DNA from 3 places in the Nonomuraea sp. NPDC048826 genome. Region 2 is predicted to be linked to each of the others. Evidence: riboswitches for the same ligand, from Rfam matches in the RefSeq annotation. Region 2 holds a riboswitch; each other region holds the start of a gene.

Region 1 (3,238 bases), on a different contig from region 2:
CCCTCGCCGTCCTCGGGGACGGGGCAGCGCAGGGCCCATTCGACGGCTTCCTCGCGGGATTTGACCTGGATCAGCCAGAAGCCGGCGATGATCTCCTTGGTCTCCGCGAAGGGACCGTCGACGACCTTGGGCTTGCCGGGGCCGTAGACGATCCGGGCGGCGCGGGAGCTGGGGTGCAGCCCTTCCGCCGCCAGCAGCACCCCGGCCCTGACCAGCGATTCGTTGTAGGCCGTCATGTCGTCGACGAGCTGCCGGCTCGGCATGACGCCCGCTTCGGTCTCGACGCTGCCCTTACCGATGATCATGAATTTCATGGCGCGTTCTCCTCAGCATCCCGCTCTCATGGACGCGTCGAACGAGCGACGCCCGCATCGACACCTCAAGCGGGATTCTTCCGGAGAACTCAGGAGGCGTACTCCGGGTAGCCGTATCCGACAACCTGGTACTTGGGACGGATGCGCTCCTCGACCAGCCCGTTGCCGGTGTTGCCCTCGATCGTGGAGATGGTGCCGTCGTTGTTGTCCTGGACCACGAAGCCGACGTGCTGGATGGCTTCGATGCTCTTGCTGCCGTTCCAGGCGAAGAAGACCACGGCGCCCGGCCTGGCCTCGGTGCCCCAGCGGTTGTTGGCCGCGAACCACTTGGCGTGCGTCACCGTGTAGGCGTCCCAGCCGACCTGGGGGCGGGCGCCGGTCTGCTCGCCGACCCAGGAGACGAACATGGCGCACCAGGGGGCGTTCAGGTAGGCGGCGGGGTGGCCGCCGTCGCGGGCGATGGTCTCCAGGGCGCGCTGCGAGTTCGCGTACCACTCCTGGAACTTGGTGCCGCCGCCCTGCGCGTTCTCCCGCACCCCGATCTGGGCCCTGGCCAGGGCGAGCACCTCGGCGGCGGTGACGTTGATCTTGTCCTTCTCGGCGGGCTTCGCCTGCTGGGACGCGGCCTCCCCGGCCTGCTCGCTCTCCCCGGCCTGCTCGCTCCCCCCGGCCTGCTCGGCTTGCTCCGCCTGCTCGGCGTGCTCGGCCTGGTCGCTTTGCGCGGCCTCGTCGGTCTGCTCGGTCTCGTCGGTTCGCTCGGTCTGCTCGGTCCCGGACTGTGCCGTCAGCCGGAGGTCGTCGTGCCCCGGGTCGGCGTGAGCCGGGAGGGCGAAGCTCAGGGCGCAGGTGACGATGCCGGCGCCCAGGAGGGCGCGTAGGTGGTGCGGCTTCGGCTTGGGGGCACGGGCGAGACGATGCGTGACCATCGAGGGGATGTACTCCTTGCTTCCATGCCGCTTACCGGGTTAGCTGACGGGTTCGGGCGTGGAAGCTGCCCTACGGCGCGCGCGGCGCCGATTCACCCCGAGGGAAGTGGGTCCCCGGTTCCGCGCAAGGCGGATTCAGCGGTCGCAGGGCTGTCCTGCGAGACGATCGCGCTCAGAGCAACGAACGGACAAATCGGACGAAAGCCCTGAACGCGGAACAAGGTAATACAAAGGCAAGAAACTGACAAGCCCAGCAAAGCCGCAGCTAGCGAAGCTGCGCCTGCGCGTCGGCCAGCACCCGCATGATGGCAAGGCTTTCGTCAAGAGGCATGATCGCGCTCTCGGTACGGTTCTCCGCCAGGCAGTCCCTGACCTCGCGCAGCTCGTGCGCGTACCCGTTGTCGGCCGGATCGGCGAGCAGGTGCTCCTCCGGCTCCATGCCCGGCCCGCTGAGCACGACCCGCCGCGGAGCCCAGAACGGGGCGTCGAGGTCGGCCCGCATCCCGGTGCCGACGATGGAGGCGTCGTTGGCGTAGGTGCCGAGCAGCGAGCACTCCACCAGCGCCCGCCTGCCGTCCGGATAGCGCATCAGCCCGCCCGCCTCGGCGTCGACGCCGCTGGGCGCCAGCGAGCCGGTGATGTGCGTGCTCTCGGGTTGGCCGAGGAACAGCTGGGCCAGCCCCATCGGATAGATGCCCAGGTCGAGCAGGGCGCCGCCGCCCAGCTCGGGGGCCCAGAGCCGGTGCGCGGGATCGTACGGGAGCGTGAAGCCGAACGAGGCGCGCACCGAGCGGATCTCGCCGAACCGCTCGTCCTCGGTGAGCCTGCGGATCAGCGGATTGAACCGCATCCACATGGCCTCCATCAGGAAGATTCCGACCTCGCGGGCCAGCCGGACCATCCGCTCGGCGTCGGCCATGGTGGCCGCGAGCGGCTTCTCGCACAGCACGGCCTTGCCCGCCGCGATGGCCGCCTCGGCCACCTCCAGGTGCTGGGCGTGCGGGGTGGCGACGTAGACGGCGTCCACGGCCGGGTCGGCGCAGAGCTCGGCGTAGGAGCCGTGGGCGGACTCGGCGCCCAGCGTCGCGGCCAGCGCCTTGGCCCTGCCCAGATCGCGGGAGCCGACGGCGGCCACCCGCATGCCCGGCTCGGCGGCGATGACGGCCCCTACGGTCCTGGCGATGCCGCCGGTCGCCGCGATTCCCCACGCTAGATCTCGCACGCGGGAGATCGTACAGATTTATACGAGAAAGCGATATGTGTGCAGTTTCACCCTGTTGTCGCGGGATCTGCGCCCAGGCGGCGGCCGGCGTTCATCGCCCCGATCGCGGCCATGTCCTCGTGGTCCAGGATGAAGTCGAACACCTGGATGTTCTCCTTGATCCGCGCCGGGGTGACCGACTTCGGGATCACCACGTTGCCGATCTGGATGTGCCAGCGCAGCACGATCTGGGCCGGCGTGCGGCCGTGCTTCTCCGACAGCACCCCCAGCGCCGGGTCGTCCAGCAGGCCCCGGCCGGAGCCGAGCGGGCTCCACGCCTCGGTGAGGATGCCGTTCTTGTCGTGGAACTCGCGCATCTCCCGCTGCTGGAAGTACGGGTGCAGCTCGATCTGGTTGATGCAGGGGATGATGTCGGTCTCGTCCATGAGCCGGGTGAGCGTGCCGACCGTGAAGTTGGACACGCCGATCGCCCTGGCCCGGCCGTCGCGGTAGATCTTCTCCAGGCCGCGCCAGGCCTGGACGTACTGGTCGCGCCGCGGCGCCGGCCAGTGGATCAGGTAGAGATCGACGTAGTCCAGGCCGAGCCGGCTCAGGCTCTCGCCGAAGGCCTGCTCCACCCGGTCGTGGTCGCTGTTCCACAGTTTGGTGGTGACGAAGACCTTCTCCCGCGGGACGCCGGAGGCGCGCACGGCCCGGCCGACGCCCTCCTCGTTGCCGTAGAGCGTGGCCGTGTCGATATGCCGGTAACCGACCTCGAGCGCGGTGCGCACGGCCCG
Region 2 (3,238 bases):
GGGGGGCGAACGCGTTCACGGCCGCGCTGTGGTGGGTGCTGCTCGCCACCGGGGTGCTGACGCTGGCCAGGCTGCTGCTCCTGGTGGTGCTGGCCCGGGTGCACGCCCGCCGCTCCCGGGGCGTCGGCCGCGACGGGTGGCAGGACCGGCCGCCCGGGGTGAGTGTGATCGTGCCCGCGTACAACGAGGAGGCGGGCATCGCGGCGACCGTGCGCTCGCTCGTGTCGACCGCCTACCCCGGCCCGGTGGAGGTGCTGGTGGTGGACGACGGGTCCACCGACCGCACCGCCGAGGCCGCCGCCGCGCCCCGGCTGCCGGGCGTACGGGTGATCAGGCAGGCCAACGGCGGCAAGGCGGCCGCGCTGAACACCGGCATCCGGCACGCCCGCCACGAGATCCTCGTCATGGTCGACGGCGACACGGTGTTCGAGCCCGGCACGATCGGGCATCTGGTGCGCCGGCTCGCCGATCCCCGGGTGGGCGCGGTGAGCGGCAACACCAAGGTGGGCAACCGGCGCGGGCTCATCGGCCGCTGGCAGCACATCGAGTACGTGATCGGCTTCAACCTGGACCGGCGCGCGTTCGAGCTGCTCGACTGCATGCCGACGGTGCCGGGGGCGGTGGGCGCGTTCCGGCGGGCCGCGCTGGTCGCGCTCGGCGGGGTGAGCACCGACACGCTGGCCGAGGACACGGACCTGACGATGGCGCTGTGCCGGGCGGGCTGGCGGGTGGTGTACGAGGAGCGCGCGCTGGCGTGGACGGAGGCGCCCGCGAGCCTGGGTCAGCTCTGGCGGCAGCGTTACCGCTGGTGCTACGGCACGATGCAGGCGATGTGGAAGCACCGCCGCGCCGTGGTCGAGCCCGGCCCGTTCGGCCGTCGCTGCCTGGGTTATCTGGCGCTGTTCCAGGTGCTGCTGCCGCTGCTGGCGCCGGTGGTCGACCTGATGGCCGTCTACCACTCGGTGGTCGGCGACCCGCTGCCCGCGGTGGCGGTGTGGGCGGGGTTCGTGCTGGTGCAGGCGGCGGCCGGCTGGTACGCGCTGCGCCTGGACGGGGAGCGGGTGGCGGCGCTGTGGGTGCTGCCGCTGCAGCAGTTCGTGTACCGGCAGCTCATGTATCTGGTGGTGTTCCAGTCAGTGGCGACGGCTCTGCTGGGGGTGCGGCTGGGCTGGCACACGGTGCGCAGGCAGGGCATCTTCGCGGCCCGCTGACAGGCCGCGAACCCGGCGGGACCGGGCGTGATAGGGCATGGGCGGCAGATTTTACTCAGACCCGCGCATCCCCATGCCCACAGGGGATCCAGCGTGCCCAACCCCCACCAAGCCAGGCAAAATCCGATATGTCATACTTGCAATATTTTTATCCACATATATACCTTTTGGGCATTCGCGGTGACTGCCACATCGTCGCCGCTTCGATTGACCGGACCGTGCGTTCGTCCTGACGGATCCCCCTCCCGCCAGGGCGGCGCACGGCCGCCGAGTCCGCGACACGCGGAGCCGGGGACCCACTTCTCTGGGGTGAATCGGACGCCAAAGTCCGTAGGGGACTTCCAACCCCGAACCCGTCAGCTAACCCGGTAGGCGGCATGGAAGCAAGGAGTCATCCCGTATGCCCAAGCCTCGGCTTGCCGCAGCTCTGCGGTACCGTCCCAGCAACCGCCTCGCCTACGCCGCCGCCGCCGCGCTGCTGGCCGGCACCACCGCCGTCGCCAGCGTGACCGGCACCGCCATCGCGGCCACGTCCGGCCACGCCGGCTACGCCGCCTCCCCCGTCGACCCGAACCCGGCCGCCGCCCCGCAGGGGGCCGCGACGCTCACGTACGGCCAGGACGTCTCCAACTACCAGCCGAACCACGACTGGGCGACGAGCCCGGCGGAGTTCGGCATCATCAAGGCCACCGAGGGCACGAGCTTCCGCGACCGGGCCTTCGCCCGGCACTGGCAGGAGCTCGACAAGAAGGGCATCGTACGCGGCGCGTACCACTACGGGCACCCGCGCAACAACCCGATCGCCGAGGCCGAGCACTTCCTGTCGGCCGTCGACTCCCAGCCCGGCAAGCCCGGTGACCTGCTGGTGCTCGACCTGGAGACGACCGACGGCCGGTCCGTCGCCGAGGTGAACGCCTGGGCCAAGGCCTGGCTGTCGCACGTCGAGAAGAAGACGGGGGTCAAGCCGATGTTCTACAGCGGCTGGCACTTCGCCGACACCTACGGCGCGGGGCTGGCGGAGTACCCGCTCTGGGTGGCCCACTACAGCAAGCCCCAGGGCCAGGTCACCCCGCCGGCCGACTGGAAGTCCTGGACCATCCACCAGTACTCCGACTCGCCCATCGACCAGAACGTCTCCGCGCTGACGCCCGACCAGCTCCGCGCCCTGGGCCGCCCGGTCTGACCCCCGCGGGCCACCCGGCGGGGGTCAGGACCCGTGGAACCGGAGTCCCCGGTCCTCCAGCCGCCGGCGCAGGCCGTCCGGGTCGGTCACGGAGGTCTCCGGCAGCAGGTAGAACTCCTCCAGGATCGCCCGGGCGGCCTCGTCGTCGGGCACGGCCGCGTCCCAGACGACCTCGTCCCCCGTCGCGGTGACCTCGAAGGAGAAGAACGCGCAGCACGCCTTCTCCCGGGCGGCGAGGTCCCGTACCCATTCCTCCAGCCCGTCCTCGGCGCGCAGCCGGAACCGGATGCCCTCCCCGGTCCGCTCCCTGCCGGTGAGCGCCCGGCCGAACAGCCGCCCGTACTCGGCGAGCCGCTCCTCGGGGGTGTCGCGGGCGGTGGTCATGTCGCACACGATCAGTGGATCGTCCATGATGTGCTCTCCTTCCGTCTCTCCCGGAGCGTAAAGTCTGGACTTAGGTCCAGAGTCAAGGGAGAGCGGCGTGAAGATCGGCGAGGTGGCCCGCGCGGCCGGGGTCAGCGTGGACACGGTCCGCTTCTACGAGCGCCGCGGCGTGCTGCCCGAGGCCGGGCGCAGGCCGTCGGGCTACCGCGAGTTCGACGAGTCCGCGGTCGCCAGGATCCGCGCGGCCAAGGCCCTGCGGGAGCTGGGCTTCACGCTGGACGAGGTGGCCGGGGCCCTGCGCTCCCACGACGCGGGCGGCGCGACGTGCGCGAGCGAGCGGTGGCGGCTGGAGGCGGTGGTGGGCCGCCTCGACGCCAAGATCGCCGAGCTGGCCCGGGCCCGCGACCTCGCCGCCCGCAGCCTCACCGACTGCCGATCCGGCGACTGCCGCTTCCCCACC
Region 3 (3,238 bases), on a different contig from region 2:
TGCACCGGCCACTGGGCGATCCCGCCGTGCCGCACCGCGTCCACGCCGAAGAGCATCTCCGCCGCGGCCGCAACGCCGGATCCCTGGCTGAACGGGATGACACCGGCGGTCGGCTCGGGAGGAAGGTACGCCGAGGGGTTGAACGTCTCTCCGGGCTGGTGCTCGGGTGCCTTCGGGAGCGCGTATCCGGGGGCGCAGAACCACGCGTCCGCGGTCGGGTAGCTCGCGACGTGGGACAGTGACCGTACATCCGGGGGTGGGCCCGCGGGGGACGGCCTCTCTGGTGTGGGTCGCTGGGCAGCATCGAACCGGGCGTCCGTGGTCGGGCTCCCGGTGAACGGTGGCTCTGGCTTCGGGTGGCCTGCGTCCCTGGGTGGGCGGCGAGCGTCCCCGGGTGGATGTGCGGTGTTCGAACTCGGGTCTGGGGCGAGGTACGCGATGAGGTCCGCGTGCGTGCCCGGGTGTGCGGCCGCGTCCGGGGACGTGTCCGGGCCCGCGTTCCAGTGACTGTTCCGGTGCGGGTTTCGGTGTGCGTTCCGTCGGGCGGGGGTGCTCGGATGGGTGGTGGTGGTGGTGGGGCGGTGCGTCGAGGTGCCGGGTCTGGTGCCCGTTGCGAAGGCCGGGATGCCGAAGGGGAAGCCGCCGGTGGGCTTGAGTGCGGCTGCCGAGGGTTCGTTGAGGACGATGCCCCGGCCTCGTTCGTAGATCTGCGTGGTGGCCGTGCCGAGGTCGATCGCGAGGTCCCGGCCGAGGAACCCGAGCGGGCTCACTGCCGCCGCTCCGGGGGATCGAGCTGCATGTCAGGGGTGTATCCAGGATCAGGTCAAGCCAATACCAAGCCCCCGGCGCGCCGCGCGGCATGATGCCTGGTTTCGCGCAGTGGGGGCCTGCATGGGAAGCTGGGGGCGTACGCACACCAGGAGGTCCTCATGGCGGAAACCCCAGAGCCGGAAGTCGACGAGACTCCCGAGGACGAGATGAAGCGCAAGTTCCGTGAGGCTCTGGAGCGCAAGCGCGGCCAGCAGGCGGGAACCAGCGGGGGTGGTAGGGGCGCCGACCATTCCAAGATCCACGGAGCGCACGGTCCGGCTGCCGGTAAGCGGTCCTTCAGGCGCAAGAGCGGCGGCTGAAAGCCGGGTGTTTCAAGGGGGTACGGCATGCCGTACCCCCTTTTTCTAGGTAGATCTTCGCCCGAATCATGGGCTTACCTTTGCGTTTGTCCAGTTTGCTCGCTAGATTGGTGAGCGTTACCAGGCGGTGACCTTGACTCTTCACCAGGAAGAGGCGGCTGCCTGGCGCCGAATCCCGCACCACGCGGGAACCGGGGACCCATCTCCTTGGGGTGAATCCGACCTTCGCGGCCGGTAGGGCATCTCCACGCCCGAACCCGTCAGCTAACCCGGTAGGCGAGATGGAGAGGACATCTTCTCGTGATCGATCGCCGCGTCAGTTCCCCCCTATCGCGGGATGTCACCGGCCGCCATTGAGCAGCGGCTGATTCCTGATCTTCTTTTCGCGCTCCACGCGTAGCGTCCGCACGGCTTGATGCCCGGCTGCGCCTTGTTGCGAGCGCTTTCTCACTGTTGCCTCACAAAGGACTTCTGCTTTTCATGTCTGCTCGCTTCAGCATGCGCTCCTTCGCCGTGATCGCCGCCGCCGCCGGCACGCTCGCCTTCGGCGCCGGGGCCGGTACCGCCGCTCACGCCGACATCGACAAGGGCACGGAGAAGGTCCTGCTCAAGGGCAAGACCACGGCCTCCTACTTCTGGGACGACGGCTCCGGCCGCGCTGGTGACACCGGCATGCCGGCCAGTGGCAAGCCCATGCAGAAGGGCCTGGCGGCAAGCCCCAGCTGGCCCCTGCTGACCGAGGGTTACGTGGTCTACAACGGCAAGAAGATGCCGTTCTTCGTCGGTGACCGCGGCCCGGGCAACCCGTCCAGCAACGGCATCATGCTCGACCTGGACTCCAAGACTTTCGCCGACCTGACCGGCGGCAGGTTCAACCCGCGCACGCTGATGGTGGACGGCAATGGCGGCAAGGGCCACATCGAGGTCGAGTACGTCATCACCAAGTGGGGTGACGGCGTGGGCCTGAAGAACCACCCGGTGGCCTTCTCCACCGGCGCCTGGAAGCGCATCGACCGCAACCCGGCGAACCCGCCGGTGCTGGCCGAGGACAAGGCGGAGAAGAAGGCCGAGAAGGACGAGAAGACCCTGGCCGGCGGCGCGAAGGACGAGGCCCGGAAGGTCGAGAAGAAGGTCGAGAAGACCCTCGCCGCCGCGCCGGTGGCCGAGTCGAAGGCCGCCTCCGGCGCTGCTCAGGCGGCCGCTGCCACCGAGCAGAGCAACGTGGCCGGCGCCGCGGCGGTCGGCGGCGCGGTGCTCATCGGCGGTGCCCTGGTGCTGGGCCGCGAGCGCATCCGCAAGCTCGTGCGCCGCTGACCTTGGCGTCACCCTGATCAGAATGTCATTCTGGTGCCGTGACCTCGACTGCATCGGCTCATGGCATCGACATCGCGTACGAGAGCTTCGGCTCTCCTGACGGGCGCCCGCTCCTGTTGATCATGGGGCTGGGCGCCCAGCTCATTCACTGGGACGACGAGTTCTGCGAGCAACTCGCCGAGCAGGGACACCACGTCGTCAGGTTCGACAACCGCGACGCCGGTCTGTCCACCCACCTCCACGACGCGGGCGTGCCTCAGCCGGGCAAGCCCGCGTACCTGCTGGACGACATGGCCGAGGACGTCGCCGGGCTGCTGGACGCGCTCGGCTGGCCGGCCGCGCACCTGGTGGGCGCCTCGATGGGCGGGATGATCGCCCAGACGCTCGCCATCCGGCATCCCGAGCGGGTGCTCACCCTGACCTCGATCATGTCCACCCCCGGCGGCTCGGTGGCCCCGCCCACCGAGGCCGCCCGCGCGGTCCTGTTCGCCAAGCCGGTGACCACCCGGGAAGGCGCGGTCACACAGGCGCTGGCCACGCAGTCGGTGATCGGCTCTCCGGGGTACGAACTCGACCGCGAGCGCGTCGAGCGGCTGGCCAAGCTGGCGTTCGACCGGTGTTTCGACCCGGCGGGCGTGGCCCGGCAGCTCGCGGCGATCGTCAACTCCCCCGAGCGGACCGAGGCCCTTTCCCGGCTCAACATCCCCACACTGGTCATCCACGGCGCCGACGACCAGCTCATCCCGCTCGCGGGCGGGCAGGCCACGGCGGCGGCGATCCCGGGCGCGGAGCTC

The links. Region 2 has a riboswitch for cyclic di-AMP ahead of ACGFI7_RS26105 (glycoside hydrolase family 25 protein). Riboswitches for the same ligand answer to the same signal wherever they lie in the genome.
Region 1: linked by a shared signal. The riboswitch ahead of ACGFI7_RS15155 (CHAP domain-containing protein) and the one ahead of ACGFI7_RS26105 (glycoside hydrolase family 25 protein) in region 2 are both predicted to bind cyclic di-AMP.
Region 3: linked by a shared signal. The riboswitch ahead of ACGFI7_RS19950 (hypothetical protein) and the one ahead of ACGFI7_RS26105 (glycoside hydrolase family 25 protein) in region 2 are both predicted to bind cyclic di-AMP.

What each region holds. Positions count from the first base shown of each region.
Region 1 is NZ_JBICUQ010000004.1:139,274-142,511, reverse strand. Features, by position in the region: gene ACGFI7_RS15160 (YciI family protein) at 1-314, opposite strand, end outside; gene ACGFI7_RS15155 (CHAP domain-containing protein) at 404-1,240, opposite strand; cyclic di-AMP (ydaO/yuaA leader) riboswitch at 1,254-1,391, opposite strand; gene ACGFI7_RS15150 (Gfo/Idh/MocA family protein) at 1,506-2,462, opposite strand; gene ACGFI7_RS15145 (aldo/keto reductase) at 2,510-3,238, opposite strand, start outside.
Region 2 is NZ_JBICUQ010000007.1:263,435-266,672, forward strand. Features, by position in the region: gene ACGFI7_RS26100 (bifunctional polysaccharide deacetylase/glycosyltransferase family 2 protein) at 1-1,211, shown strand, start outside; cyclic di-AMP (ydaO/yuaA leader) riboswitch at 1,467-1,601, shown strand; gene ACGFI7_RS26105 (glycoside hydrolase family 25 protein) at 1,612-2,394, shown strand; gene ACGFI7_RS26110 (hypothetical protein) at 2,419-2,805, opposite strand; gene ACGFI7_RS26115 (MerR family transcriptional regulator) at 2,876-3,238, shown strand, end outside.
Region 3 is NZ_JBICUQ010000005.1:345,661-348,898, forward strand. Features, by position in the region: gene ACGFI7_RS19935 (rod shape-determining protein) at 1-44, opposite strand, end outside; partial or broken gene ACGFI7_RS19940 (rod shape-determining protein) at 639-770, opposite strand; gene ACGFI7_RS19945 (DUF5302 domain-containing protein) at 930-1,130, shown strand; cyclic di-AMP (ydaO/yuaA leader) riboswitch at 1,287-1,424, shown strand; gene ACGFI7_RS19950 (hypothetical protein) at 1,611-2,444, shown strand; gene ACGFI7_RS19955 (alpha/beta fold hydrolase) at 2,483-3,238, shown strand, end outside.